Regions from separate parts of the Pseudoalteromonas sp. NC201 genome, predicted to be linked through region 2. Evidence: predicted binding sites of a transcription regulator. Region 2 holds the regulator's gene; each other region holds the start of a gene.
The links. The regulator sigma-54, encoded in region 2, starts transcription at its own class of promoters, with help from an activator protein. The targets are predictions, from matches to a motif close to GTTGGCACGNNNNTNGNNT.
Positions count from the first base shown of each region.

Region 1: a site for sigma-54 is predicted at 3,325-3,343, ahead of PNC201_RS12450 (BON domain-containing protein). Genes of this name have one in related genera too.
Region 3: a site for sigma-54 is predicted at 2,660-2,678, ahead of PNC201_RS00265 (YggN family protein). Genes of this name have one in related genera too.
Region 4: a site for sigma-54 is predicted at 3,732-3,750, ahead of PNC201_RS05680 (flagellar assembly protein T N-terminal domain-containing protein). Genes of this name have one in related genera too.

Region 1 covers NZ_CP022522.1:2,869,445-2,876,970, reverse strand. The annotation lists gene PNC201_RS12475 (response regulator) at 1-466, shown strand, start outside; gene PNC201_RS12470 (hypothetical protein) at 495-749, opposite strand; gene PNC201_RS12465 (hypothetical protein) at 733-1,170, opposite strand; gene PNC201_RS12460 (hypothetical protein) at 1,173-1,502, opposite strand; gene PNC201_RS12455 (outer membrane beta-barrel protein) at 2,087-2,662, opposite strand; gene PNC201_RS12450 (BON domain-containing protein) at 2,725-3,288, opposite strand; gene PNC201_RS12445 (mechanosensitive ion channel family protein) at 3,525-4,409, shown strand; gene PNC201_RS12440 (PA2169 family four-helix-bundle protein) at 4,575-5,021, shown strand; gene PNC201_RS12435 (DUF1328 domain-containing protein) at 5,032-5,199, shown strand; gene PNC201_RS12430 (hypothetical protein) at 5,240-5,431, shown strand; gene PNC201_RS12425 (HAMP domain-containing methyl-accepting chemotaxis protein) at 5,707-7,275, shown strand.
Region 2 covers NZ_CP022522.1:417,485-425,010, forward strand. The annotation lists gene mgtE (magnesium transporter) at 1-1,212, opposite strand, end outside; gene PNC201_RS01760 (HPr family phosphocarrier protein) at 1,562-1,831, opposite strand; gene rapZ (RNase adapter RapZ) at 1,832-2,698, opposite strand; gene ptsN (PTS IIA-like nitrogen regulatory protein PtsN) at 2,691-3,149, opposite strand; gene hpf (ribosome hibernation promoting factor) at 3,151-3,438, opposite strand; gene PNC201_RS01780 (RNA polymerase factor sigma-54) at 3,468-4,967, opposite strand; gene lptB (LPS export ABC transporter ATP-binding protein) at 5,014-5,739, opposite strand; gene lptA (lipopolysaccharide transport periplasmic protein LptA) at 5,739-6,281, opposite strand; gene lptC (LPS export ABC transporter periplasmic protein LptC) at 6,271-6,825, opposite strand; gene kdsC (3-deoxy-manno-octulosonate-8-phosphatase KdsC) at 6,822-7,373, opposite strand; gene PNC201_RS01805 (KpsF/GutQ family sugar-phosphate isomerase) at 7,373-7,526, opposite strand, start outside.
Region 3 covers NZ_CP022522.1:50,819-58,344, reverse strand. The annotation lists gene PNC201_RS00290 (YqaA family protein) at 1-417, opposite strand, end outside; gene PNC201_RS00285 (TlpA family protein disulfide reductase) at 524-1,036, shown strand; gene PNC201_RS00280 (DUF2721 domain-containing protein) at 1,049-1,513, shown strand; gene PNC201_RS00275 (c-type cytochrome) at 1,615-2,061, shown strand; gene PNC201_RS00270 (PA3496 family putative envelope integrity protein) at 2,240-2,425, opposite strand; gene PNC201_RS00265 (YggN family protein) at 2,714-3,499, shown strand; gene PNC201_RS00260 (aminotransferase-like domain-containing protein) at 3,538-4,989, opposite strand; gene PNC201_RS00255 (DMT family transporter) at 5,096-6,010, shown strand; gene PNC201_RS00250 (diacylglycerol/lipid kinase family protein) at 6,052-6,894, opposite strand; gene PNC201_RS23355 (hypothetical protein) at 7,180-7,326, shown strand.
Region 4 covers NZ_CP022522.1:1,402,634-1,410,159, forward strand. The annotation lists gene PNC201_RS05655 (SPOR domain-containing protein) at 1-27, shown strand, start outside; gene PNC201_RS05660 (FlgO family outer membrane protein) at 109-663, shown strand; gene PNC201_RS05665 (FlgO family outer membrane protein) at 678-1,331, shown strand; gene PNC201_RS05670 (FlgO family outer membrane protein) at 1,342-1,983, shown strand; tRNA gene PNC201_RS05675 (tRNA-Arg) at 2,317-2,391, shown strand; gene PNC201_RS05680 (flagellar assembly protein T N-terminal domain-containing protein) at 2,500-3,696, opposite strand; gene PNC201_RS05685 (LPP20 family lipoprotein) at 3,901-4,377, shown strand; gene flgN (flagellar protein FlgN) at 4,452-4,880, opposite strand; gene flgM (flagellar biosynthesis anti-sigma factor FlgM) at 4,873-5,196, opposite strand; gene flgA (flagellar basal body P-ring formation chaperone FlgA) at 5,269-5,976, opposite strand; gene PNC201_RS05705 (chemotaxis protein CheV) at 6,117-7,049, shown strand; gene PNC201_RS05710 (CheR family methyltransferase) at 7,065-7,526, shown strand, end outside.

The DNA of each region.
Region 1 (7,526 bases), 1.7 Mb from region 2:
CTTTAGCGATATGATGAGCAAACCTGTTAATGTCTCTGAGTTAGGAGAATGTTTAACACACTACTTGAGCGGGGAGTTGGTAGCTTCTAGCAATGACGTAGAGCAAGCTAGCGGCACATTGCAGTTTTTAGTGGTAGAAGACGACGCAGATACACGCAATCTGCTTAAGCTGTTACTTAATTCACTGCAAGTGAATGTGGTTACGGCAGAGTGCGCGCAAACTTGTTGGCAGCATTTTGTTGGTTCTGAGCGCTTTGACACGATTTTACTGGATATAGGTCTGCCCGATAAGTCCGGGCTTACGCTTGCTCGAGAAATTAAAGCACAAGATCCTAATCAGCATATTGTGATTGCTAGTGGTTTTGATCCAGAGCCGGAAAAGTTGGCTGAGTCGCAAGTGGATGAAGTGTTATTAAAGCCAATTACACTTGTGGATTTGAAAGAAATTAAAGAAAAGCTAGTTTAGATAGAGAGCCAAAGAATAGCTCAAGGAGTTAAATGATACCTTGAGCTATTCTTTGTAAAAGTACGATTTTTCTTAGTGCGCCAAACTTGCCATATTTAGCGCTGAGTGCGCCAAACATAAACATGAAGCCCAACCCTTGAGGAGAGCTAATCGCGCCGGTGAATACCTTCTTGGCTTTCACTTGGGTAAGTTGATTAAAATGTTTAGCGGTAATGAGCTTTTTCTTCTCAATCACCACTTCTTGGTGCAACTTATCAGTGATGAATTCAGCGAGCTTCGTCATTGCTAGCCTCCTGCTTCGCAACTGGGGTATAAAACCCAGACGTCAGGTCGTTAATACTATTATTAAAGAGCTTCAGCCCTGTTATGATTAGGTAATAAATCATCGCGATATTGATAGTCAGTACGATACCCGCCGAAACAAACCAACTTAGTCCCGCGTAGGTTAACGCGTAAGCAAATAACACATGCAAGCTTCCCCACACCATTGCTGTCAAGATTAGAGAAAATAGAATTAACCCGAGCGCAATACATAAGGTTTTTAGATTAGCTCTAAACTTAGCACCTAATAGGTTTAGTTGTGCTTCTGCGATTTGCTGATAGCTGTTGAATAATAGAGACACAGAATCTTTAAGCTCAGCGAGCGCTGGAGTGCGCTCGTGAGCTGCTGCTTGACGGTCTCTTATTTGAGCTTGGTCTTGCATGATTACTTATTCCTTAACAGCATAGTTGCTAACATACCAAGTGAGAATGCGATACCAGCCGTTTTTACTGGGTTTTCCGTTGCATACTTTTTCACACCTGATGTATTCCACGCACGTTCCCACTCCTTGCGCTTGGCACCAATCGCTTCACTCGAATTATGGCTTTTTTCACGTAGTGAGGTTTCAGTACGAGATGCCGAAGCGTGCAGTGAATCTACTGATGCATGCAATGTATCTGCAATTTGATCCGTAACAGGATGGCTAGAGTCTTGGCCATTTGGCTGTGGTTTAGCTGTATTGCTTGTCTGTGTTTGGTTTGCTTGATTACTCATAAACTACTCCTTATTCGTTTAGTTCACTATATAGGTTGCAAACCCTTTGCCAACTTGAAAGTTGTTTAAATTCATAAGGTTAATGTTTTCCGGTATCGTTTGTCGGTAGATGCGAAATGAAGGGTGTAAATGTTACATAGCAGAACCTACAGGGTATTGTGGTCACAAAGCTTGCAGCTTTTACATTGACTCACAACAGCGATAACCCATTCGTATCTTTTACTCAGCAGGATTACAGGGATCTGCAACAGTGGATTTTTATTTAGTAACCTTCGTGCTCGATGAGAGATTTCGACTGATGTTGGATAGGTATAAACTTCTTATTTCGAGTAACAAAGTAGCAAATTTATTACCTTGCCTATATAAATTTCGGCCTTAGCGATAGCGAGCTACGGCGGAATTACGAGTCCGGTTTTCTTGCCTTGGTTTAGTTACTTAAATGAGTAAGTTAGTATGGGATTACTATGAAGGAAGAAACAAAAAAAGCGCTACCAAGTGGTAGCGCCAAAACCAGACTCTTGTGGAAGAGCCAGGACTGAGTCAAAGGGGAAATAATTGGGAGGCTATAGAGCCAAAATTACTGCTTAAAACTGATATTCGATAGAGACGGCAGCTACGTCCATATCAGGGTCGATATTGTCTTCAAGTTCATAGCGAGTGTATTCTAACCGCATGTTAACGTTTTCATTGAGGTGAAACTCAACACCGGCACCATAGAGCCAGTCGCCACCTTCAAGGCTAGATGAAACTCGACCTACAGCTGGAATATCCGCGTAGATATCAGCATCCCACTCAAGCCAACCACCTTTTGCATACACTGAGAAATGTTCGTTTAGTGGAGCTGAAATACGTGTAGATAAAGAAATACCGTCTATTTCAGCAGAGTTGTCAATGTCACTTGCTTCGTCGAAGTTCTCATAGGCAAGTTCAAAACTCCAATATGGATTAATTTTTGTACCCACATACGCTTTTAGCATAGAAGAGTCGTCGTCGAATGAAGTGTCATTCTCACGATCTTCCCATTGGAAAGAGTATTGGCCATAGCCGATACCTGTGTAAATTTTATAATCATCTAGTCCAAAATCAGACTCCGCGTGAGCGGCTGTGGATGCAAGACCTAGAGAGGCAAGTAGCGCAGCAGCAATTGTTAATTGTTTCATCTTTACTCCTTAAATCAATATAAGTATGGGAGGGGGAAAGCCCCCCTCAAATCAAAATTGGCTTATGATTTTGTGGTAACGCGAAGGTTATCTTTTACATCTCTAACGTCATTGGCGTTTTTCGCGATTTGCACAGCAAGTTTGCGCTCTGCTTCACTACCTACATGACCATTTAGTGTTACGACTAAACCTTCCACATCAACATCGATGTCAGTACCATCTACATCTGTGTCGAACAGATAGCGAGACTTAATTACTGTTGCGATTTTTGCGTCAGTAAAACCGCTATCGCTTTCGTAATTGCGCTCTTTTTTGCGCTCATCTGACATATCTACGATAGTCAGGTCGTTTTTCACTTCTTTTACGCCATCGATACCTAGTACCAGTTCTTCAGCTAGCTTTTTATCTACTGAGTGTTCAACTTTACCGGTTAGCACTACAACGCCGTTCTTTACATCAGTGTTAATGTCAAAGTTGTTCAGTTCACCGTTGAAAAGCAGTGTTGCTTCTGCTTTACCGTCTATCCAAGCGTCACTCGCTTCTTTTTCCCAAGAGTTATCAGCAGCAAATGCTGAAGCAGTAGTAAGTGAAGATACTAGTACAGTTGCAATTAATGTCTTTTTCATAATTAAACTCCTTTAATTTCGTAGTCGAATTATCTGTTGCAGTTGTTGTGCCAACCATTAACTTATTGATAATTATGTGATTTATTTTTATAGAGTAAGTTTTAAGGAAGAATTTACCGAGAAGATGTGTAAATTAGTTTGTAATAATTACCTTTTCCATGAACGGCTAATTAATATAACTAGGAATGATTACTGCATTCTAGATTTGTCGAGTACTTAAATAGGAATATTTGATTATGAATTTAGAAAAATTCTGGACGTTAATTAATGATAAGTTAATCTCTTGGCTTGAATCCGGTGTGCAGTTACTACCGAATATGATCCTAGCCTTAATGATACTCATATTCTTCACTGTTTTGGCTAAAATATCTTCAATTTGGTTTTCAAAGGCAATTAAAAAAGCAATAAAGACAGAACAAGTGGCTTCACTTATTAGTTCCATATTTAAAGTCTCTATTATTGCCATTGGGATTTTCTTCGCTTTAGATATAGTAAAACTATCAGGTGCTGTAATGTCATTGTTGGCTGGGGCGGGGATCATTGGCCTTGCTATTGGCTTTGCATTCCAAGACATGACCGAGAACCTCATCGCTGGATTTGTGATGGGGGTCAGAAAACCTTTTATGGTCGGTGACATTATAAGAACCAAGGATTGCTTTGGCACGGTAAGCAAAATCAATTTGAGAAACACCTTAGTAGAAAACTTTTATGGCCAGCTGTCTTATATCCCCAACAAAATTCTCTTTAAGAATGAGTTACAAAACTACACTAAGCTTGGCAAGCGAAGAATAGAAGTACCAGTTGGTATCTCGTATGCGGACGACCCAGAGCAAGCCCGAGAGGTGATTGTTGAGGCAATTAACAAGCTTGATTTCGTAGTAAGCCAAAAAGAAACAGATGTCTATGCAGAGTCTTTTGGTGACAGCTCTATTAATCTATTAGTGTGGTTTTGGATAGATTACCCAGCAGATCCGGGCTTTATGGTGGTCAGGCACAAAGCAATTTGCACCATTAACCGTGTATTAGCTGATAACGATATCTTAATTCCTTTCCCAATTAGGACTATGGATTTCAATGCTAAAGGGAGCACAACCTTAAGTACGCAATTATCACAGGAATAATTTACATCTAGTTTGTAATATTTTCACCGGTCTGAAGGTGCTTAGATTAAAAAGCCTTATATAATAAAGGTTTATGGTTTGGCATTTAATCTGCATTAGTGAAAGGGACAGAAAATAATATTTGCAAAATGCACTTATTAAATATCGCAACGAAAGGAGTTATTTATGGCAGATTCAAATTACGACATGGGGCCGGTAAAAGAGCTCATCAAAGTATTAAATGGTGGTGTTGATTTTTACACTGAAGCTAAAAAGAAGCTAGATAATATCGAATTAAACCGCGTATTTGACCAAATGATTGTAGATAAAGCGCAAGCAATCTCGGATCTACAACCATTTGTTCTTATTGACGAAGGTGAAATTGAGACAGATTCAGCGCTTAGCATCGACATTCGTGAATCGTACACCAAGTTGGTTGGTATGGTGAGCACCGACAAAGAGCACACCTATATTTCTCAGCTAGAAGAAGTGGAAGACAAAGTGTTAAGCAAGCTTGATAAAGCATTAAGCAAAGATCTTCCACCTAAATGCAAGAGTGTATTACTGCAAATTCAAACCAGAATGCAAGCTTGTCACGATCAAATGAAGCAGTTGCAAGAGCTAACTGCCTAAGGAGAATGTTATGTTGAGTTGGGCTGTAATGTTTTTATTCCTAGCACTTGTCGCAGCCGTGCTAGGTTTCACTGGAATCGCTGGCGCTGCGGCAGGTATGGCGAAAATTCTATTCTTTGTGTTTATCGCCTTTATGATTATTTCGTTTATTTTTGGCAAAGCACGAGCTCCCAGGTAAAAGGGAATTAACGTACAAAAACGGTTTTAGGAGATAGATTATGAAATCAGCAATTACATTAGCAAAAGCATTTGGTTTTGTTTCAATTTTAGCACTTTTTGGTTGTAGCGAAGGTCCGGCGGAAGATGCTGGTGAGCGTTTCGATGAAACAGTTCAGGAAGTAGAAAATAGCGTGGAAGACGCGTGTGAAGATGTAAAAGAGAACATGAACGCTGAAAACGAAGAGTGTTAAGCGAAAGTGATTTCGACGTGGAATAAAAGAGGAGAAGCCGATAAAAGCTTCTCCTCTTTTTTTGTAATAGGTTTAAAAATCAAACCTATACAGTTAAGAGACACAGTTACGAAGTATGATGCATATCAATAATGCGCTGCTTAATTTGCAATTATTATTGTAATCTATGAACTTTGAGTAATACTTTATTTCTATGTTTACTCAATAAAAATCAGACTATGCTAAATAGGGTTTCAGTTAAAAGCAGATTGTTGTCGCTTTCGGGCATACCTGCTGTGTTTTTTATTCTCGCTACTATCTTTACAATTGGAACATTATCAAATCTTATCAATTACATTGACCGTATTTATGACGACAGAGTTGTACCGCTGAGGCAAATAAAAGTAGTGTCAGACAACTATGCGGTGGTTATTGTAGATACTTTTCACAAGTTACGAGGCCATCAATTATCCAACAGTGCCGCGTTAAAGCAAATCGAAGAAGCTAAAAATATCGCTGAAAAAGAATGGAGCCAATATTTATCTACAGAATTGACGAGTGAAGAGCGAAGTTTGGTGAAGCAGGTTGAATCCGCTGAGCTTGCTGTTAAACAATTACTTACCAACTACACGAGTCGTGTTAATACGAATACTTTTGAAGAAATTCCTTATGATAAATTTGTACACGATCTCTATGCCGCCTTTGACCCCCTAAGTGAAAGCTACAATGCACTAATTGAGTTACAACTTGCAGAGGCAAGTGCACTAAGAGATGTTGGCCGCTCAGAAGCCAGTGCGACAAAAACGGCGATGATTATCTCTTCCGTTACTATTGTGATCGTAATGGTGCTGATTGGTATGTTGATATTTAGGTCAATTAACGAACCACTCAGTCGTTTGCGTATGCGTATTGGCAACATTGCAAGAGATGCTGATTTAACCCAACGTGTAGTGGTTGAGGGGCAGGACGAGCTGAGTGAGATAGGAAACGACTTCAATACTATGGTGTCGAGCTTACATGAGTTAGTTACCAACCTAGTTACGATGGTGAATAGTCTGTCCTCAACATCCAATGAGCTAAATGGAATTAGTCAGTCAATTGCGGGCACTTCACAAGAACAAGAGCAGCAAACGGTAATGATCGCAACCGCAGCGACAGAAATGAGTAGTGCAATTCAGGAGGTTGCACATAATGCGATGAATACCGCGAACAAGGCCGAAATGTCAGGTCAGCTTGCAAAACAAGGGATGGATGTTATTTCGCAAAATATTCAGGCTATTGAACGCCTCGCTAGTGAAGTCGGTGATAACGCGCAGTTAATTAAAGCGTTGAATGACCAGTCGAATGAAATCAACCAAGTGGTGTTAATGATCCAAGGTGTGGCTGAACAAACAAACCTTTTGGCGTTAAACGCTGCAATAGAAGCTGCGAGAGCTGGGGAATCAGGCCGAGGTTTTGCGGTTGTTGCCGATGAAGTCAGGCAATTGGCACATAATACGCAAAAAGCCACGGAATCTATCCGAGATATGATCAGCAAGCTACAGGGCATGGCACAAAATGCCGTGTCGTCAATGGAGAATGCACAGTCGAGTGCAGCTGCAGGAGTTGATAGGGCCAATGAGTCAGCTCAAATCATGACTGATATAGACAAGGCGGTGGATGAAATCGTCGGTATGAATATTCAGGTTTCAACGGCAACGGAAGAACAAACAACGGTGGTTGCGGAAATCAGCGAAAATATTAATGATTTCAGTAGCAGTATTTCTGAAATTACTCGAAGTGCGCAGAGTAATGCAGATGTGAGTAATGACTTAGAGGCGTTAGCTGAGCAGTTAAACGGTCAAGTGTCGGTATTTAAGGTTTAATGGCAACTCGACTAAGCACTTAATTTGAGAGGTTTCGCTTTTGGGCTTGAAAACACAGTTACGTTAATTGGTGTGAGATAGAAAAGCGCGGGTTTCTAGTCAGAAACCCGCGCTTTATTTATACCAGTTGTATTAAGTAAATGATCTATCTTGAAGCGGGGAAATAGCTTTAGTAGCAAGGCAAAAATTTTGCTATTTAGTTGTTCTAAATGAGAAATTTTTAACGAAGCTAATATGCTATTTCACCCTTC
Region 2 (7,526 bases):
TGCGACTAAGTTCATAAACATTGCGAAGGCAATTACAGCACCGAGTGTAAAATCCCACTGCCATATAGCAATAACCCCAGCGATCAAGACAGACCACAGCACGCCGTTTAAGGCGCCGATCGCCAGCTCTTTACCCATTAAAAACTTTTGGTTAGTCTGGTTAATATGACCAAGGGCAATACCGCGAATCACTAGGGTTAGCGTTTGGCTACCGGCAACGCCGCCCATACTTGGTACTATGCCATTTAACACCGCGAGAATAGGTAAAATATCCAAAGTACCTTCGAAGAAGCTTGCAACAAACGCAGCCATCAAGGCAGTTAGCAGGTTAATCCCAAGCCAAATAGAGCGGCGCTGGCTACTTTTTAAAACTGGCGCAAAGGTGTCTTCTTCATCTTCAAGACCTGCCATACTTAACAAGCTGTGCTCAGCATCTTCACGAATAACGTCAACAACGTCATCAATGGTGACACGGCCAAGCAAATGGGCGTTATCGTCAACGACGGGAGCTGAGATCCAGTTATGACGCTCAAAAAGCTGCGCCACTTCAGACTCATCCATGGAGATAGGGATCGTTTCCTTATCTTCATCCATCAAGTCTCGAACCATACTGTCAGGAGACTTAGTTAATAAGGTATTGACTGGTAAGGCACCCAAGAAACAGTTGTCTTTATCGACAACATATAGCTCATCTGTGCCGTCTGGCAATTCGCCTTTAAGACGTAGATATCTAAATACAACTTCCAAGGTAACATCGGGTCGAATAGTTACCGTGTCGGTGCTCATTAGCGCACCGGCAGAGTGTTCCTTGTAGGACAAAGCTTGTGTCGCACGTTCTCTATCTTGGCTATCCATCGCTCCGATAACGTCTTTGTAGACGGTATCAGGCAGGCTTCTTAGGACATCACCAAGGTCATCGTCGTCCATGTCTTCTGTAGCGGCGGCGATTAGCTCAGGTTCCATCTGGGCGATGATCCCAAGTCTTACGTCCTCTGACAGTTCCTCTAAGACATCCCCTTGGATATCTGGGTCAACAAGCTGCCACAGCATAGAGCGAATTTTATGAGGGGATGATTCTAAAAGCAGTGCAGTGTCACAAGGTGCTGTTTCTGCGAGCATACGCCTAACTTGAACAAACTGACCACTGTTTAAGGCGTTAGTTACCTTTTGGAGTTGTTCCAGTGTGTAGTCTTGTTCAAATACTTCAGGCATAGGCATCCTTTTTGATATTAATGGTGGTTAACGTGATTAAGTTAACCCTATTCATTTATTTTATCGCAGAAATCAATTTCTTAATTTGAATTTTATTCGTGTTGTTTCTGCTGGTGGGTTGCTATCGTTAATATACGTTAAAGGTGTACGCAACGATAAAGTAGGATTTTCCGGCAACTAGCTTTACTGCACGAAAGAAACCTAAATTGGTATTACAGTGTAACTCAGTTTATTAGGAACTACCAAGGTTTACGCTTAATTATGAGAGACTTATTAGACCACTTTGGTTACGGAGGAGGGGGAGATTAGCAGGGAGTAAATGAATCAGGCCTTATTGTTTTACTGACGATTACTCGGATTCATTAAACTTATTTTCTATCAGTCCGCCAATGGCGTCTAGTGCATACTGAGCATCAGGACCTTCACAAACCACTCGGACTTCTTTCCCTTGGCTGCTTTCAAGTAACAACAGCGCTAGTACGCTGTCAGCAGCAGCACTTTTGTCTCCTTGATATAAGGTCACTTCGGCATCAAATTGGGTTGCTAATTGCGCAAGAACCGTCGCTGCTCGAGCGTGCAGGCCGAGTTTGTTTTGGATTAAAAACGTATCTTCTAACATTTAACCCTCTTGCTCTCGGTGACGAATTTTGACGTTGGGATGGGTTTTAGCAAAACGTTCACCAATGGTTTGCGCTAAGTATACCGAGCGATGTTGCCCACCTGTACATCCTATTGCGATCGTTAGATAACTGCGATTGTTACGCTCTAAGTGTGGTAACCAAGTTTGTACGAAGGTTTGGATCTGCCAAGTAAACTTTTGCACGATGCTGTGACTCGACAAATAGTCTTTGACTGGTTGATCTAAGCCAGTTAGCGGCTTAAGCTCAGGCTCCCAATGTGGGTTGGGTAAAAAGCGCGCATCAAAAACGTAATCCGCTTGTTTTGGGATGCCGTGTTTAAAGCCGAAAGATTCAAAGGTAATAATGAGTTGTTTGTCTTTTTTACCTAAGATTTTTTCGCGGATATCTTCTGCAAGTTGATGAACGCTCAGGCCTGTAGTATCAATGAGAAAATCGGCGCGAGTGATCAGCACGTCTAACAATTCCCGTTCTTTCTTTATCGCAACATCTAATGGAAGATTATGCAGTGAAAGAGGGTGCAAACGGCGTGTTTCTGAGAAGCGCTTTATCAGGGTTTGATCGTCACTGTCTAAATAAAACAGGGTAGGTTTGGCAAAGCCTGGTAAGTATTCAAGAATGTCATTAAACTCGTCCTGTTCTTTAGGTAAGTTTCTAACATCAATACTGACTGCAATTTTATTATAATTGTCCGAAACACTGCGGACTAAAGACGGCAGCAAATTGACCGGAATGTTATCCACACAATAGTAGCCTAAGTCTTCCAATACTCGAAGCGCTACAGATTTACCAGAGCCTGAGCGGCCACTGATAATGATAAGCTCGAGTCCTTTTTCTTCATCACTCATCAAGTTCACCTTGGATCACTGCATATAACTCATCATCACTTTTTGCTTGCCTAAGCATTTTGCAAAAAGACTTGTCTTTGAGTGTATCAGCAATCGCCGCTAAGGTCTTCAGGTGCTGTTGATTATCACCTTCAGGTACGATGAACGCGACAAAAATATCGACAGGCTGCTTATCTATGGCTTCAAACTGGATCCCTTGCTCGCTGACAAGCACCATTGCAAGGATTTTATCCAAACCTTCAAGTCGACCATGGGGAATGGCAATGCCTTTACCGATCCCTGTGCTGCCTAATTTCTCTCGCGCCATTAAGGCGTCCAAGATAGCATGCTGACTGGTATTTGGAATTTGGCTATGAGCCAGTTCGCTGATGTATTCTAAAATACGTTTTTTGCTATTAAAAAGGACCGCAGCTTTACTGCAGTCCTTGTTCACTAATTCACTTAATTTCATCTTAGTGTCGAGTGAGCTTCTCTTTGTGTTTAATAACTTGACGATCTAGCTTGTCGATAAGGCCATCAATTGCGGCATACATATCTTGATGCTCTGTTGATGCAAATAGCTCGCCGCCGTTTACGTGTAATGTTGCTTCTGCTTTTTGTACTAGTTTCTCGACATCAAGGATCACATGCACATTATTGATATGATCAAAGTGCCTTTCTAGCTTCGCAAACTTGTTGGTGACATAGTCTCTTAATGAGTCAGTAATTTCTACATGGCGACCAGTTAGATTTAGTTGCATAAGCATTTTTCCTTCTTGGGTTTTACGTCTTATATCAAGCTTTTACGCTGATTTGACGGTGGAATGGCTAGGGATTCACGATATTTTGCAATCGTACGTCTCGCTACCTTAATTCCTTGCTCAGCTAAGATATCTGCAATTTTGCTGTCACTCAATGGCTTCGCGGTATTCTCTGCAGCTATCAGCTTTTTGATAAGTGCTCTAATTGCTGTAGAAGAGCACTCACCTCCATTTTCCGTACTTACATGGCTAGAGAAGAAATACTTCAGCTCAAATATTCCCCGAGGTGTATGCATGTATTTTTGTGTTGTCACACGGGAAATTGTGGACTCATGCATCTCAACCATTTCAGCAACATCATTTAGCACCATAGGGCGCATTGCTTCGGGGCCATGTTCAAAGAATGCCTGTTGTTGTTGCACAATGCAATTGGTAACTTTTAATAAAGTATCATTTCGGCTTTCTAAGCTTTTAATAAACCACTTTGCTTCTTGTAAATGTGAGCGAATAAACTGACTATCCGTACTGGATTTCGCCGTTCTAGACATCGCAGCGTAATGGTCATTTACTCTTATTTTAGGCATAGCATCAGGATTTAGCTCTACGACCCAACGACCTTTTACTTTTTTCACCGATACGTCAGGGATCACATATTCAGGCTCTTCATGAATAATGCTTGCCGCAGGCTTTGGGTTAAGGCTATGTATTAACGTCATGACCTCTTTGAGATCGGCTTCTTTAAGGCGCGTTTTCTTAGCCAAAGTTCGATAGTCACGGCTGGCAAGCAAGTCGATATGCTCTGTCAGGATCATTTTTGTTTCGGCAATCCATGGGGTATCTGGGGCGAATTGGTTTAGCTGAATGCATAAGCATTCTTGTAAACTACGCGCTGCGATACCGACAGGGTCAAAAAGCTGAATGCGTTTGAGTACGGCTTCGACTTCATCTAGCTCAATAGGCTCTTCGCTATTCTCGTCATTAATGCTTTCTAAAATGTCTTCGCAAGACAGTGTTAGAATGCCTGACAGGTCGACCGCTTCAATAATCGCAATCGCAATAGCTCTATCTGTTGGACTAAATGGTGTCAGTTCGAGTTGCCACATGAGATAATCGTGGAGAGATTCAGAGGTTTCCCCTTGATAAACATTATCGTCATCGGGAAGTGGACCTGAGCTTGCAGCAGGCGCTGCACTCATATACTCGTCCCAAGTGACATCCATGGCAAGGTCATCGCTCACAGTGTCTTTGCTCATGGCGGTATCTGAGTCTATCTCATAGTCACTAACCTGCGTTTCATCGGCTGAATCTTGATTGTCGTCAGCACGGCTCTTTTCTTGGCTGTGTTGGTCAGCGTTTTCGCCGTCAGTATTATCACCTTCTTCCACTTCCAACAATGGATTGCTGTCTAATGCTTCTTGTATTTCTTGTTGCAGATCCAATGTACTAAGCTGCAGCAAGCGAATGGCTTGTTGCAGTTGCGGAGTCATTGTAAGTTGCTGCCCCATGCGCAGCTGTAATGATTGCCTCATGTATCTCTAACAATCCTTTTTAACAGTTATTAATACTACGTCTTAACTATAGCTTGAATTGTTCGCCTAGGTAGACATCTCTTACGGTTTGATCTGCCAAAACATGTTCTGGCGTGCCTGCAGCGATTAACTCACCATGTGAAACGATGTAGGCCTTTTCACATACGTCCAGTGTTTCTCTAACGTTATGATCGGTGATAAGCACACCGATACCACGGTTTTTTAGGTGCTCTATGATTGTCTTTATATCTAACACCGAAATAGGATCAACACCAGCAAAAGGTTCATCTAACAGGATAAACTTAGGGTTTGCGGCTAAAGCACGAGCAATTTCGACTCGTCTTCTTTCGCCTCCCGACAATGCCATGCCCTGTGAGTCGCGAATGTGTTGAATATTAAACTCATCCAGTAACTCGTTTAGTTCAGCTTCTCTTTCAACTTTAGATAAGTCTTTTCGAGTTTCTAAAATCGCCATCAAATTTTGATAGACCGTGAGTTTTCTAAAGATTGAAGACTCTTGCGGTAGATAGCCAATACCAAGTCGTGCACGGCTGTGCATCGGTAACAAAGTGATATCTTCGTCATCAATCTGAATATAGCCTTTGTCGCTTGGTACTAACCCTACAATCATGTAGAACGTAGTGGTTTTACCTGCACCATTTGGTCCTAATAAGCCTACAATACTGCCAGCCTGAACACTTAAACCAACATTTTTGACGACCTGACGACCTTTATAACTCTTTGCTAGACCAGTTGCTTTGAGCTCGCTCATTAATTGTTACCTTCTTCCTGCGCTTTTTTCTCTTTAGCGTCTTTTTTGTCATCAACAGGAACAAGGATGGTTCTTACTCGAGAGTCTTCTTGGTCTGAGCGCTCAGCGCTGATCAATTGCTTTTCAATGTCATAGGTGATGACTTGAGCATTGATTTTTTGCCCAGTTTGATTGATTTCAGCATCACCAGAAATCACTAGGGTTCCCTTCGCTACGTCGTAACGGATTTCATTTGCTTTGGCTTCTAGTAAGTTGCCATCGGGTTGACGTTCGCTAAAAGTGGCAGGGCTGCCAGTTGCCACAAGCAGTTGCTTGTTAATGCCGAGCTCCGCGCGGCGGTGGACCTCTAGGCGATCGGCATTTATCTTTCTGTTGCCATGAATAATAACAACATTCTGTTCAAAAATACCGATGTTGCTTTGCAGTTGAGCTTGCTGACGGCCAGCATCAATAATGACTTCATTTTGTTCTGCAGCAATTGCTAGAGTAGAACTTGCAAGCAAGCCGATGAAAACTAGTTTGTTAATGATTTTACTGGTCATAATAAATTGTCTTTGTGTGGTTGATGAGTTCGATCACTTGCTTTTGTAGATCCGCATGCAGTCCTTTACCTGTGATCCTAAGACTAGGACCGTTGATAACGACAGGGTGTTCCGACTTCATCAATTTTTGCTTAATTTCAACTCTTACATTATCGGCATTGATATCCGTGATCATGGCGTTAGGCGTTAAATTCTTTGCCAACACATTGCCCTCTAATATCAAGGTGTTGTTTTCGTATAGGGTTGCTTCTAATGCGCTTATTTGCCAATTCTGTTCACCGTTATATAAGGTGAAAATGGGCTTTTCAAAGTGACTAAAGCCAAGATCTTGATACAACTCCATCTTATCAGCAGTTACCTGATAGTTTAATAAGCCATTTTCACTATAGGTCGTTTGCTGAAGCGTGGTTGCAACATAATCGGGTTTAGCTAACGGTTCATCTTCTTTTGCTGGATCCGCCTCTGATGGATTAAACATGGGCGACCACATCCATACCATTAAAGAAGCGAAAACAATGAGTAAGATGACACGTAATACGGTCATGTACTTGATCCTTTGGAAGTCAATAAGTGATTTTGGCTGAGCATTAGAAGATCAGTTAGTTCTCTCACGGCACCAAAGCCACCTGGCATCAAGGTCGTGTAATGGGCGATATGTTTAACAAGAGGATGTGCATCATTGACGGCAACGGCAAAACCAACTCGTTCCATTACGGGTAGATCTGGGCCATCATCACCAATATATGCAATTTCGTCATCATTAAGGTTGAGCTTAGTCTTCAGTTCATCATATGCCACTAACTTGTTTTCTTGACCTTGGTAAATATAAGTTACATTTAAACTAGTCATGCGTTGCTGAACTATTTGTGAATGTCTACCTGTGATAACGGCGACTTCGATACCACTATCAATCAAGGCCTTAATACCAAACCCGTCTTTGGTATTAAATGCTTTCAGTTCTTCACCATTGTTACCAAGGTATATACGGCCATCTGAGAATACGCCATCAATATCGCAAATTAATAATTTGATTTGTTTTGCTTTTTCCCAAGCTTCAGTTGAAATCGTCTGATATAAATCTTCAAATTGCATTACAGCACCCCCGCTCTAAGTAAATCTTGCGTATTCAAGGCGCCAACCGGAATGTTGTTTTCGTTCACCACAATCAAGCCGTTAATCCGTTTGGTTTCCATAATATTGAGTACCTCAGCTGCGAGCATATCGGCGCGTGCCGTCGTACTTTTA
Region 3 (7,526 bases), 370 kb from region 2:
CTGTAAGGCAAGGTAAATCACCAGTGCATAACGAGCGCCTTTACCGAGCGCAACTAACACAAAAAACCACCCAAAAGAGGTTCGTAAAGACCCCGCTACCACAGTCAAAGGATCTCCGACTATGGGTAGCCAAGCAAATAGCAATGAAAACTTACCGTAACGATTAAATAGCTCACAAGCCTTATCATATTGCTGTTGAGAAACCGGAAACCAGCGCTTATCCCGCCACTTAGCGATAAACCAACCAAGATAATAGTTCACACAGCTACCCAGTAAATTACCCATTGTCGCAGCCAGCCATAACCAAACCAGTTCGCCTTGTTGTTTCACAACGAGCCCACTCAGCGCCAGCTCCGACGACGCAGGTAATAAGGTTGCGGCAATAAATGCAAGCCCAAATAAAGAAAGGTAAATCATATCAACGGCTATAAGAAATTGGACTTTAAGAAATCATCTAAGTGGGGCAATATACTGAAATGCGCGCAAGACTTCAAAAACACAGACACGGAAACAAGGAATAGACATGAAAACAACAATAAAAATGTTACTACTTAGTACCGTTCTCACCACCGGATTTAGTGACTGCAAGGCCTCAAACGAAGCGCTACCACAGGCAGACGATGGCTATCAGACCTATATCTACACCGGCGACTCCTTTAAACATTTGCAATTGACGGATATCAAAAACCAAGCTGTTAGGTTCGATGCTAATCACAAAAAGCTGGTGATTTTATTCGCGACTTGGTGCTCCGATTCGCAACGCTTATTGAGTGAACTAAAACAATCTGAATTACTCACCCAGGCCGAGTTAACCATCGTTGCTATTGGCCGAGAAGAAACTAACACTACACTTGAGCAATTCAACGAAACCATGCAATTGCCCATCCATTTTGTTGCCGATCCCAATCGAGATATCTACAACACGTATGCCAACAAAGGCATTCCTAGAGTCATCTTGCTTGATGAACGCAACCGAGTGATGCAAACCCTCCTCGGTGAGCAACCCAACACCTTATCAAAACTAAACTGGAATTAACGAGGTAACTATATGAATCCAGAAGTCGTTAGCATTCTCACGATGGCCAAAGTTATCCAAACCGCCGTTGCCCCTGTATTTTTAATTACGGGTATTGCTGCGACCTTAGGGGTACTATCAAACCGCTTAGCACGGATCACGGATAGGGCGCGTTTACTTGATCGCAAGATCAATACCACGCAAGATGAAGAGCTCAAAATGCACTTTAGCCGTGAAATGCGCGCACTATTAAAACGGTCTCGTTTTATTCACGTTGCATTTAGCATGAGTGTACTCAGTGCGTTGCTTGTGTGTGCAGTGGTTATGCTGCTGTTCATGTCACACTTGTACAGTATGCCATTGGGCATTACGTTATCGTCTTGTTTTATCGCCGCTATGGTGCTGCTTATTGGCGCATTTGTCTCTTTGCTGGGAGAAATCTTTTTAGCCACCCGCAGTATGCGCAGGGGCATGATATTCAAAGACATCGAGAGCTGATTATTTGAAACTAGTTGCCTTCGTCACAGGGCACTTATCGCAATTGTTTGATTATATTTGTAATTTACATTGAAAATAGGGAAAAATATTAGGGGCTTACTATGAAGAAACTACTTACCGTCACACTATTTAGCTGTCTTGCAGCAACAGCACAAGCTAACACTATGTTTGAATCGGCTGATGATGCAATTGAATACCGCAAAGCGTCTTTCCAATTGATCCGTTTCCAGATTGGCAATATGGGCGACATGCTAAAAGGCAAAGTACCATTTGATGCCGAAGTATTTAAACAACGTGCTCACAATGCTGCGCAATTATCGCAAATGCCTTGGGAAGCATTTATCGACGGTTCTGACAAAGGCAATACTGATGCCCTACCAGCCGTTTGGTCAAACAGAGCTGAGTTCGATGGTAAAGCCAAGCAATTTGCCGAGTATGCTCAAGCACTGGCTGTTGCAGCTGACTCAGGTGACAAAAAGCTGATTGCTTCTGCATTTAAAGATTGGGCAAAAGGCTGTAAAGACTGCCATAAATCTTTTAAAGATTAATCAAAACAAAACAGCCGCATATTTGCGGCTGCTTACTATCTGAATATCTCGTCACTTGCTTGGCTATCACCAACGACACAATAACTCAGACATCGCATTGAGTAACCCACAGCCCTGCTTAATCACACAGCCAAATTGAATTACTGTCAGTGCTAGACTCGTAGATGACGTTTAATGATCAGTCATCAATATAGTCGAAATCATCATCGCCTAGATTTCTACGTAGGCGTTTTTGCTCTAAGTAGTCGTCTAGCTTTCTTTTGACTTTACGCTTTTGCTTGTCATGTTGGTTACGACCCAACTTTTCAAATTCATCGTCTGCAAAATCATCATCAAGCGCATCGTAAGAGAATGTCTTACCCACAACTAACTCCAAAATAAAATAGTCATTAATAAAATGAGAGCCGTCTCTCAAGATCACTATTTAGCGCTAAATTGTCATTCTGAAAAGTGAGAGTTTCTTATCCTTACAATAAAAATTTTTTATCGCCTAATTCATTTTGACAAAAACAACTATATTTTAGTCAATTTCATCACTTTTAGAGCACATTAACTTTCAACAATATAACACAATATATTGATTTTACTTGGGTTTATATTTGGCACTGTTCTTGTAACAACAATCATGAAACTGAGCCAATAAGGATCGACCATGAATAAAATTTTACTACTAACAGCAGCAACAATGATGACAACCACCGTCGCTGCACACGAAAAAAATAACATCACGTTTAGCGGTGACAATTGTGAAGTAGAATTTCAGAATGACGTTAGGATCACACCTGATAACTTGGTGATCACAACGGCCAAAAACAAAACAGCTGAGATCAACAACCTTGGCGAACTGACACTCAATGGCGAGCGCATCGCACTTAATACACAGCAAAAAACGATGCTCACGCAATATGGTGATGAACTAAGAGGCCGCCTACCACAAGTGGCTGATATTGCTTTTGAAGGCATAAAACTAGCGGGCGTCGCCCTTAATGAAGTGGCACACACCTTTAATTTAACCAGTTTAGATAGCATCCATGCTGTGATCGATGATCTTGAAACAGAAGTGCAAAATACGTTTTATCAGCAAGGTGCGTTTGTGATGGGCAAGCAAACCTTTGATGAGTTTGGCCAAAATTTTGATAATCAGTTTGAAGAAAAAATCGAGACCGCAGTACAAGGTGCCATGATGCAATCGATAGGTAGCTTACTGGTTGCGATTGGCAACGAAATGTCAGATGCAAACGGTGATATGAGCAGCTTTGAACAACGTATGGAAAACTTCGCAACACAAATCGAAACCAAAGTTGAACAACAGGCAGAATCTATTGAGAAAAAAGCCGACGCACTGTGTGGCGACTTTGAACAAATCGCGAAAAACGAAGCCATTGTCGCAAAGTCTATCCCCGCCATGTCAGAGTACCAACTGTTTAAATTTAAATAATCTGACGTTGGCATAACTTACATTTAATTAAGGGTACGTTATGCCAACCCTTTCCTTTGTGCATCAGCCAGCTCCCCCAGCGTTTTAATCGCTTGCTCTACCGACGCATCCCACGGCAAGCCATAACTGATACGTATACAATTTTGATACTTTTTGCTGGCACTAAATAGCGTACCAGGCGTAATACTGATCCCACACTCCAGGGCTTTTTGGAACAACAAGGCACCATCGACGTGCTTACCTAAGTCTAACCACAGCACACAACCGCCTTGCGGGCGACTGACTCTTACCTCACTACCAAATGCAACATTCACCGCTTGGATCATACGGTCTCGATTCTCAATTAACCGTTTACGGACCAACTTTAAATGGCGCTCGTAGCCTCCGGAGCTGAGAAAATCCGCTAGTGCCCATTGATTCATTAAAGATGATGAGCAACTCAACGCACGTTTTATGCGCTTTGCTTTTGCACTAAATTGACTGGCGACCATCCAACCCACCCGATAGCTAGGCGCTGCGGTTTTTGAAAATGACGCACATGTGATCACTAAGCCCTTTTGGCTAAATGCTTGTGCCGGAATGCCACGCTGCTCGGTAAAATATAAATCGCCATACACATCGTCTTCTATCAACACCACGTCACGTTGCTCTAATAGCGCCACCAGCTGCGCACGTCTCGTATCTGGCATAAAGCTACCAAGCGGGTTACTAATACTGGTAGAAAACACACACGCTCGAATATCATGCTTTTCAAGTGCCCGTTCAAGGTCGCTCAGCCAAATGCCATCATCCGGGCAAACAGGTATTTCAATGGCCTTTAACCCTAAGTTTTCAGCCAGTTCAACAATGCCAAAATAACAGGGAGATTCAATCGCTATCACGTCTCCGGGCTTGGTTACCGCTTGTAACGCAATCGCCAATGCTTCTTGCGCGCCATTGGTGATCACCACTTCATCCATGTCTATTGCTAAACCCATATCCAAATAACGCCGCACGATTTGCTTTTTTAAGCTATCTAAACCGTCCATAGGGCCATAATTAATGAGTTCGTTCCCTGCTTCTTTCATTGCGCGGCGCATAATTTTGGCAAGAACCTGCTCAGTACCAGCAATGGCGATGGGGTTGGCGATACCTAAGGGGATTGCATGTGGCTGATGGATCCCCTTATACACTTGTTCAATCAACGCCTGCTTGTTCACCACCACAGGTTTGGCGGGCAATCGTGCACGCTTCGGTGAGTCGTTGTGCGAAGCTCTGTGGCATAAAAAGTAGCCGGACTTCTCTTTGGCAATGACTTTTCCTTGATCTTCAAGTGCTTGATAGGCCTGCTTTACCGTTGGGATACTGACATTTAAGTTTTGCGCCATAACACGCAATGAGGGAAGCTTTTCGCCCGGTAAAATAGACTCTTGTTCTGCCATCGACAAGATCATTTGGATCACCTGCTGATAGAGAAAGGCGGAATGTTGGCGTTGAATAACGGTACTCATAAGCAATCATCTGTATAGGTATAAATTAGCAAATTCTGTATATAGCTTATACAGAATAACAGCGTAAACTACAGACTTCCACTGCTGTTTGAATCTAGAGCCGATCATGAAAAATCTATTTCTTTACGCCATCACTGTGTTGATTTGGGGATCAACATGGCTTGCCATTGAATACCAACTTGGCAGCATCAACGAGTTTGTGTCGCTGTTTTACCGCTTTGGCCTCGCCGCGGTTTGTATGTGGGCGTTTGTCATCTATAAGCGTGTGCCAATGCGATTTTCTCGCCGAGATCACGGCTTTTTCATCCTCTTAGCGCTGTGTAATTTTGGTGCTAACTATCTCTTCTTATATTGGGCTCAGGCACATTTAACGTCAGCGATGGCATCAATTGCATTTTCATTATTATTGGTCGTTAACATCGTCAACACTAAGTTGTTTTTTGCCAAACCTATTGCAAAGCGAATTTACTTTGGTGCATCACTGGGCACGCTTGGGATAGTCAGCTTGTTTTGGCACGACTTGGTCGCATTTGATTTGCAAAGCGAGGCCTTCTTGGGATTATCATTAGCTCTATTAGGAACGGTGGTCGCGTCACTCGGTAATATGGTGAGCGTACGCAATTCTAATCAGCAAATTGATGTTATGGCGGGAAATGCGTGGGGCATGCTTTACAGCGCTGTCATGTTAGCAACCTATGTCGCCTTTAGTGAACATCAGTTTATCAACCAAGCGCCGGCATCATATTGGTGGTCTCTGATTTACCTTAGCGTGTTTGGCACCGTCATTGCCTTTGGTTGTTATTTCTCACTACTCAAGAATATTGGGCCTGAGAAAGCGAGTTATTTGATAGTGTTATTTCCTTTTGTTGCCGTGGCCTTGAGTACCTTATTTGAAGGCTTTGAGTGGCAGCAAAACACCTTTATTGGATTTATTTTGGTCATCCTAGGTAATGCGATTGTACTCACGCCTTTAGATCGCATCTACGCTTGGTTGTCCATTCGGTCCCCAGTTAGAAGTTGAAGTCTTACCAATGCTTTAGCTTCTTACTTTTCAGCGCCATTTTATAATGGCGCTTTTTTTATGTTCAGAGCTCGGCGACAGCAAGTTATCGTCGCAGGCGTGCGCCCAACAATCTCGCCATCAGCCTCAATGTCATACCCCTCTTGTGCGATATAAAGCTCTGCAATGCGGCCGTGGTGCACATTTCTTGTACCCATATGGCGTTTAAGTAGCATATTGACAAACAATACCATCCGCTGCCAATGCGTTTGCGGCGTGAACCATAGTAGCTCCAGCTGACCGTCATCAAGGCAAGCCATAGGAGCAGGAGTTAACCCTGCCCCAAAGTGTTTGCCATTCGCAAGTAACAACATCATACCCTGCTCAGGCCACGTATTGCTGTGATAGCGAATGAGTTTGGCAGTAAATAGCGACATTAATCCCGCATAGGTATAGCTCAGCTTTCCTAGCCGTTTGGTTTGTCCTAAGTTATTCATGACATGCGCGTTAAAGCCAATCCCAGCAACATTGACAAACCAGCGCCCGTCCACTTTACCCAAATCAATAGTTGTGACCTGATCTGCAAATACAGCTGCTCGCCACTGTGCTTTGGAATAATGAAACTGCCGAGCAAAATCGTTGCCAGTCCCCGCTGGCAGCAGCGCAAGCGTGTTATCCCGTTCAGCAATGGCATTGGCGACTAGGTGCAAAGTGCCATCTCCCCCAATCACCACCACGCTAACTCCCGCCGTAGCAGCTTGAGCAATTGCGTCCCTATCTGCGACAAAGTTTCCAGTGGTATTAAACCAAGTTGCCGTCAACTGTTGTTGTGTTAATTGTTGCTTTAACCATGCAATTTGCGCTTTCCCCTCAGCACCCGCTAAAGGGTTGACCACCACCAGCATAAAAACCCTTAAATACAAAAACTCAACTTATATGAATAAAAAACCAAAACTAAAACCAAAAATCAAAAACAAAAACCACAAACACACATATTAATTGGGCTGCAGCCTAATCAAGACAATCGCAACCATGCATAAACATGCAAAGAACCCATTAAAACAAAAATGAACAAATCATTAATTCATTAGTTATTTTTATCCGAAAACATCAATTTTTATCGTTTTAAATTTAAACAAATTGCGTGCAAAATAGCCTTGTTTTCAATCATAGCTTATTAGGAGCCAGACATGCTTAATTCAGCTGCACCTTGCAGCCCATCACAAAACACGTTTAACCAAACACAACCAACTAAACAACGTCGTATCAATTGGACGAAGTGGTTGGCAGTATGTGGTCAACACTTAGCGTTAAAAGACGTGATTATGTATAAGTAAGTCTGCACAGAGCATGGCGCCCCAACCCGCCATGCTCTCGTCAGCATTTGTTTCAATAGACCATAAAAGCACCACTTCAACCAGCATTTTTGTACAAAACCTCTTCGTCAAACCGCTAATTTCTAGCACAATTTTAAAAAAACCTCACTTTTAGCACATTTTTTAAGCAAACAGTTTAAAAACGGTTTACAGCGCCTAAA
Region 4 (7,526 bases), 990 kb from region 2:
AGCCATTACACCAGTCATCGACTTTAAAACTTGGTGCGTATTTTGCATTTTATCCAATAAGTTTATCGTGGGCTTGGTGAAATGAAATATCTAGCACTCATAGTGATTATGTTGTTGGCAGGGTGTACAAACAGCCAACAGGTCGGCAAAAGAGAAGCGACCCAGCAGCAAGAAATCTTACCTGACTTAGATGGGTTTGGCGCTCAGTTAGCCGCGGAACTCGGGCGGTATGTACGGCCGTTCAAGCCGAACTCAACGGTTGCTGTGACAAGTTTTTTTAAGGCTAATCAGCTGGATGATACCGTTGCTGGGCAAGGTTCAGGCTTGAGCGTGGCCTTGCAAGAATCCCTCATGACCCATTTAAGTCAAATGGGGGCAGATGTCGTGGAATATCGACTCAGAAACGCTTTATCTTTACAAAGTTCTGCCGATAGTATGTTAAGTCGAGAATTGAATGTGCTGAATCAGCGCCAGAAAATTGACCTCGTGGTGGTCGGGACAATCGTAGAAAGTCGGGATATCTATTTGGTCAATGCGCGTCTGGTCGATACGTTACATAATCGAGCCGTCTCAGCCGCATCAATCAGCATTCCAAAAGCTGTTATGTGGGGTACGGAGCGTGTCACAAATCGTGACGGTCAGATTATACGAAGCCAATATTAGTGGAGATGAAAGTAATGAAAAAAGTATTAAGTTTGGTTTTGCCGCTTTCATTGATGGTTGGCTGTGCTCAGAGTAACTTTTTTGCGGTGGATAATGCTCAGGCTGAGCCCGTGCGTAATGGCTTTGAAAAATCTTCGATGTATCAAAGTAATCCAAACGGTATGAAACAATTCTCTGTTTCTCAGCAAATGGCTGGTAAAAATGTCACTCACTATGTCCAGTCTATTATGCAAGACATGGTTGCAAACTTGAAACACGTGAATGAGAAAACGCCGGTAGCAGTGACAAGCTTTGTATTTTTAGATAAAGAATTTGATAAAGGTTCCTTGCTGGGTAACCAGTTGGCTGAAAGCTTTATCCATGAGCTTCATGCATTTGGGATCCCTGTTGTGGACTTTAAAACAACAGACTATATCCGGGTGACACCTGAAGGCGATTTCATTTTTAGCCGTGACTTTTTAGAGCTATCTGACGACCATCCTTTTTTGTATGTGCTAGGTGGTACTTTGGTGAATCATCAGGGCGGGGTTATGGTTAATGCCAGAGTGGTTGGGCTTAGAAGTAAAAGTGTCGTGGGTTCTGCTCAAGGCTTTTTACCGCAAAACGTAGTTAACGCCCTACAAGATGGTGCGGCATACGATGGCATTCGTATAGAGCGTGCGAACTAATTCGGAGGCGATGATGAAAAATGTAGTGCTATTCGCGACGACACTTGCATTACTCGGTGGCTGCGAAATGACAAAACAAACGGCTTCCGAACCTACAGAAACGCAGCAATCCGACATGGAAATATTGTATGCCATGATGGAAGAGCAAGAGCGTAATGAAGATTCACAAGCCTCGGTATTGCAAGATATTGGTTTCGTTAGCTATCGTCATCGCAAAGAAATTGCTAACTACGCCAATCAAATTGCGTTGGAACTGTCAGATACTGTATTAGGGCAAAAGCCTGAGTCGATAGCGGTAGCCAGTTTTGTCAACTTTAATGAATCATTAAGGGATACAAACCAGCTAGGAAACCAATTGGCTGAGTCCTTAATGCATCAAATGCAAAAGCTGGGTTATCAAGCGTTAGACTTTAAAGCATTGGGGAAAATTGAAGTGACATCCAGTGGTGACTTGACTTTTTCGCGTAAAGCAAGCCGCTTGAAAAACACGCAATCTCCCAGCCATTTGCTCACAGGCACTATGGTTTACCGTCCACGAGGCGTGGAGGTAAATGCAAGATTGTTAGAGTTTAACACTAACTTAGTGATCGCAAGCACGGTGGTGACCATCCCGTATTTTATCCTTGATGATCAGGCAACCGCTGCAAGGTAGTACTTCAAATAGCGGTTTTTAGAAGAAAATACCGTTTAGGTTTTATTAAACGAAGAACTATCCTACTTCTTATTCACACCTCAAGTGAAGTAACTGATAGCGCAGTAGTGGGTCTTAACTGCTGCGTATTCACCTACTGAGCCAGCTCATTTATTACCGCGAATAAATTGACTATTAACCTTTAAAAGTTCATTAAGATCAGTATACTAAAGCGAAGTCACTGAGATGCAGTACAACAGAGAATCAACAATTCTCGACTTTCATTGGTATTAAGTACCGCAGATCCCGCTAGTGAAGGTCAAAAAAGGCGATTGTTATCTGACTTTAGAGATTGTCCCCATAGTTTAATGGATAAAACAAGGCCCTCCTAAGGCTTAGATGTAGGTTCGATTCCTACTGGGGACGCCATTGGTATCACTTTTGCGTGGAATTACCAAAGTAAATGGGCGGCGGAAGCATGATGTAGAGTGTGTAAAGTCGTCGAAAATCTTGTCAGCGTCATAGGTAGTCTTAACCTTACAGTTCAAACTCATTTTCATTTTCTATTTGAATTTCAACCAAATCATTAATTTGCACATTGTGAAGTGGGCGATTACTGATATTTACCGCAATGGCGTTTTGCGCATTCACCTGGATCACTTGCAGTTTATTAATGGTTTTAATTTGATGCATAAATATTTTACCATCGATATTAGTCAGCGGATTACTATGCGCTACGTTAAGGATCTGGCCATTCTCTAAGCCATGCATGCGGCCCAAATTAATAACGACTTGTTCATCATCGATATGTAGGATTTTGCCGTTGGTTGGTAAGCAGGCCACCGCTGCGTTTAAATCAGTTGCGATTTGTGTCAGCGTGGTTTGGATCTCATCAGCATAATCTGTCTGCCAAAAGCGCTCACTGTACACATCAATTAATTTGGTCTTCTTAAACGGCCACACGCCTTGAGTGGCATATTGCTTTTGCCACACCCTTTCATGAGAAAGTGCATCAAACAGCGCAAAGTCTACCTTGAAGCTTCTTAAATATTTATCACTTTGCCAAAATGCGAAGTCGCTATTAAGTTTATCGACACCTGCAATATCAGTAATTTGACTCAGTAATACAAATTGGCTGTTCGTATTTGCCGTAATGGTCTCGATTAGCTGTTCATTATAATCAAACCGCTGGCTGAAAAAGCGGTTAACGTCTATGGTCTGTGCGAAATAAGGAACAGGTTCTAAGCTCAACTTTTGTTCAGACATTGTCTGGTATAGGCGCTCGCTCACCGCTTTATTTATGTCAAAAATTTGACCTAGTGTTGCTTGGTGTTTATTTTTTAACTGACTTTGTGTGACTGCAACCTGTTTGTCGTAAGCACTAGTAGGGCACTGAGCACTCTGTGGGGTAATATCGATATGTAATGTCACCTGCCATGAGTCACCAACTTTTGCTTCAGCAATTACGTTGGCACTTTGGATTTCAGCATTTGAGCGGATCTTAAGTTGATCTTGGGTGAGTACACCATCGGTGACGGTTTGCACACTACTCACCGAAGCGCCAGAAAACAGCAAAGCTTGTGTGATGGCGTCATTTACCGCCTTTCTTTTGGCTTTTTGATGGTCGCCATTTTTAACGTCAGCTATGCCGGTAACTTCAAACCATTCAGCATAAGCTGGATGAACCAGGGTGATACACAACAGTGATAGACTGGTCGCGAATTGCTTTTTCATGTTTAAATGCCCAGATCAAAAACTACTCTTCAACTCAGCAATACCTGTGCCAAATTTTGGCAAGGTTCGTGCATAATCATACATTATGAAAGTTAATTTTATTTCTTGCCAATACTCAATGAAACCACGACAACCCTTGCGAGACCAAGATGTTGGGGAAGTGCTTAATTTTGATTGGTATATATTGTAGCGGAGTGTGGTGAAATGCGTATCACTAATTCTATCAGTTCAGTTGTTATGGTTTGTTCGCTAGCAGGGCTCAGCGGCTGTTCAAGCCTCGTTGATAAGCATATTGAATATGAAACAGTGCAACCGGAAACTTTTCCTGTTTTACGGGCTGTGGGGTACGCTCCTTTGAGTGCTCAGCCGGGTAAAACTGCGGGTGAGAAGCAGCTAATGGCCATTAAAGTGTCAAAATTAGAAGCGTATCGTGAATTGGCTGAGCAACTGTATGGCCAGAATTTGACATCCACTATTACGGTAAAAGGAGCGGTTGCGCAAAACGACGGTCTTAAGAGCCAAGTAAATGGACTTGTTCGTGGGGCTAAGGTGCTGAAAAGTTACGCAGTTGGTGATACTTACGCGACGGAGTTAGAGCTTGATATGAAACGCGTTTATGATTTGTATATTACTCAAGTCAAGCCGCAGAAAATTAAGAAGATATCTTATAGCTTTAAGTAAGCACTCATCACATATCGCTTACTTAATGCGCTTCACTTCGATTGTTCTTCAATACTAAAATACGACAGGCGTGGCTACGCCTTTAGGTTACGTACCAATTCACTGTCGCTACTTTTCACGCTGCCATCTTGACCATATGTAATCGAAGTTGGTGCGCCAATTAAGATCCCTTTTAGTTCACGTGTGCTTACATTAGCCTGATGAGCCGTTTTAGCATTGATTTCATTTTTGGTTTGGCACTCACTGAGTAGTGCTCGCACTTTAGCAACGAGCGGGGCTACTTCACTGCTTTCAAAGACGTGAGACTCAGTTTTTGACAATTCATTGTCGAGCTTTTGCAGTTTTGAAATGAGAGTTAGCTTTTCACGAGCGATTTCTTTTAAGTTGTCGCCACGCCGAGACGCGAGCTCGTCAAGCTCACGAGCCAGAAGCTGGGTCATCGCTTCTAGCGTCGAGATTTGTTCTGAAAGTTTGTGGTGGCAGAGCCGAACCAAATCATCCATATATTTCGAACTCAAATGCAGCTATGTTTTTGGCTAGTTTTTCCGCGTCAACTTGATACTTGCCTTCTGCAATCGCTTTTTTCAGTTCTTCGACTTTCTTGTCGTCAAAGCCTGATGACTGCTGCGCTTTTTCGTTGACCGTTTTCAGCTGTTGCGCTTGTGGAGTCAGGCTCACTGAATCCGCAGCTGCTTTCGGTGTAGCTGGTGATTTAACTGACGCACTATTAGCATCATTTCTTTGCAATTCAGCCTTCTGTTGCTTAACATTATTAGCAACGGATGTAGACTGATTCTGACCGTTAACTTGATTAACCATGATTGTAGACCCAATAAAATTATACTCTCAGCCTTGTTATCGGCGTTTAATAGTATTACTTTAGCAAATTTTTTATAAATTCACCTCTACTGTTTCCACTTCTATTACTCTAGCACGTAAGGTTTTGCCAGAGCGAGCGTTTTTAATATTAATAAGTTCACCACGGTTGCCATCTTGCTGCGCTTCTCCTTGAGTTTTGATCACAAGCCCACCTGATTTAGCAATAATCGTCACCGTATCGCCTTTGCAGACCATACAAATATGAGCCTGAGTAAAGGCTTGACCTTCTCTGATATTACGTTTGCTTCTACTGCCTATTAGTATCGACTTATCTTCTATATAGGAAACTCTACGAAAACGTTTCGGCTGATACTCTATTTTCACATCGCCATCCTGAATAACACGGCCTTTTTCTAACATGGTCGCGCTAACTAAAATAGGGAAGAGGTGATCGATACGCACGTGGACGTATTGAGTCCAGCTGAGGGTATCGTTGCATCTAATTTGTACTGTCACTTGAGTGTCAAAAGGCGGAGTCATTGCTGTACTATATTGCAACGGCGATTGACAATCCCTTGCTGGAATTCTTGAATCAAGTGGTATAGCAGTTAGTGATAGCTGGCTGTCGGGATCTTGCTCTACATTTGGTTCAACAAATTCTATTGCGCTTTGTTCTAAAGTTTTGTTGTCATATTGCTGACAATAACCATAGTCAACGCCTATAAAATAAGCGAACAAACAAAAAAACTGAATGTAATGGGTTTTTTTTAACAAACTCATGATGTTTCGACTATGCTTATGGGGTGAAACAAGGTATAAAGATTCTGCTTTAATAACTGCACCTAATCAAGGGTGGTAAACCATATCAGAGTCGAAGCAAAGATCGTTCCGATTAGCGGTTTATACAGTAGGAGATTGAAATGGCAGGTATTTTAGACTCGGTTAACCAACGTACACAGCTGGTTGGACAAAACCGTCTCGAGCTATTACTTTTTCGACTTCAAGGTCGACAGCGCTTCGGCATTAACGTTTTCAAAGTCCGAGAAGTGCTTCAATGTCCAGCATTGACAAGCATGCCCAAGTCAAACCCTTTGATTCGAGGGGTTGCTCATATTCGAGGCCAAACAATATCCGTAATTGACATGTCACTTGCGGTTGGTGGGCCTCCTATTCAAGATATTCGCAATTGTTTTATTGTAATTGCGGAATACAACCGTTCAGTTCAAGGCTTTTTAGTCAGTGCGGTAGAACGCATTGTGAATATGAACTGGGAAAAAATAATGCCCCCGCCATCTGGGGCAGGCCGTTATTCCTATTTGACAGCGGTTACAGAAATTGAAAACGAGCTAGTTGAAATATTAGACGTAGAAAAGATCCTCAATGAAATTTGCCCGATCAACACGGAAGTCAGTGCTGACATTGTCTCTGATGGTGAAATGCAAAAAGATTTAGGCGAACGTATTGTCTTTATCGCTGATGACTCTGCGGTTGCTCGTAATCAGGTCAAACGTGCATTGGAGCCATTAGGTGTTCAGACTGAGCTGGCAAAGAATGGTAAAGAAGCACTTATCAGGCTTCGTGAAATTGCCGAAATGGACTGTCAAAATAATGTCACCGAGCGAGTTGGGCTATTGATTTCTGACGTTGAAATGCCAGAAATGGATGGTTATACGCTAACGGCTGAAATAAAAGCTGATCCAAAATTAGCGCCATTGCATGTGATACTCCATACTTCACTGAGTGGTGTATTTAATCAGGCCATGATTGAGAAGGTTGGCGCTGATGATTTTATTGCTAAGTTTAACCCAGATGAATTAGCTTCAGCGGTTAAAAAATGGGTTCATTGTGATTAAAGCTGGTGGTAGCACTTGGAAAATAAGCATTTAGAGCAAAAAGAGTACGACCAATTTAGAACCTTTTTGGAGCAACAGTGCGGTATTGTACTGGGTGACAATAAATTGTACTTGGTCAAAAGCCGACTCGCTCCTCTGATGGCTCGCTTTGGTGTGGAAACACTATCGTCTTTAGTAGCTAAAACACTCAGTCCCCATGAGCGGCAATTGCGTGCCGCTGTGGTGGATGCGATGACAACGAATGAAACACTTTGGTTTAGGGATACTTATCCGTTCGAGCTAATTAAATCGAAAATCTTACCAGAGTTTAAAGACTTGAGACGTCCAGTTAAGATTTGGTCGGCGGCAAGTTCATCAGGACAAGAGCCATATTCAATTGCGATGTCTGCGAGTGAATATGTGAGTAAAAGCCCAGGCGCGCTGAAAATGGGTGTTCAGATCGTCGGTACAGACATTTCTAACACGATGCTTGATATG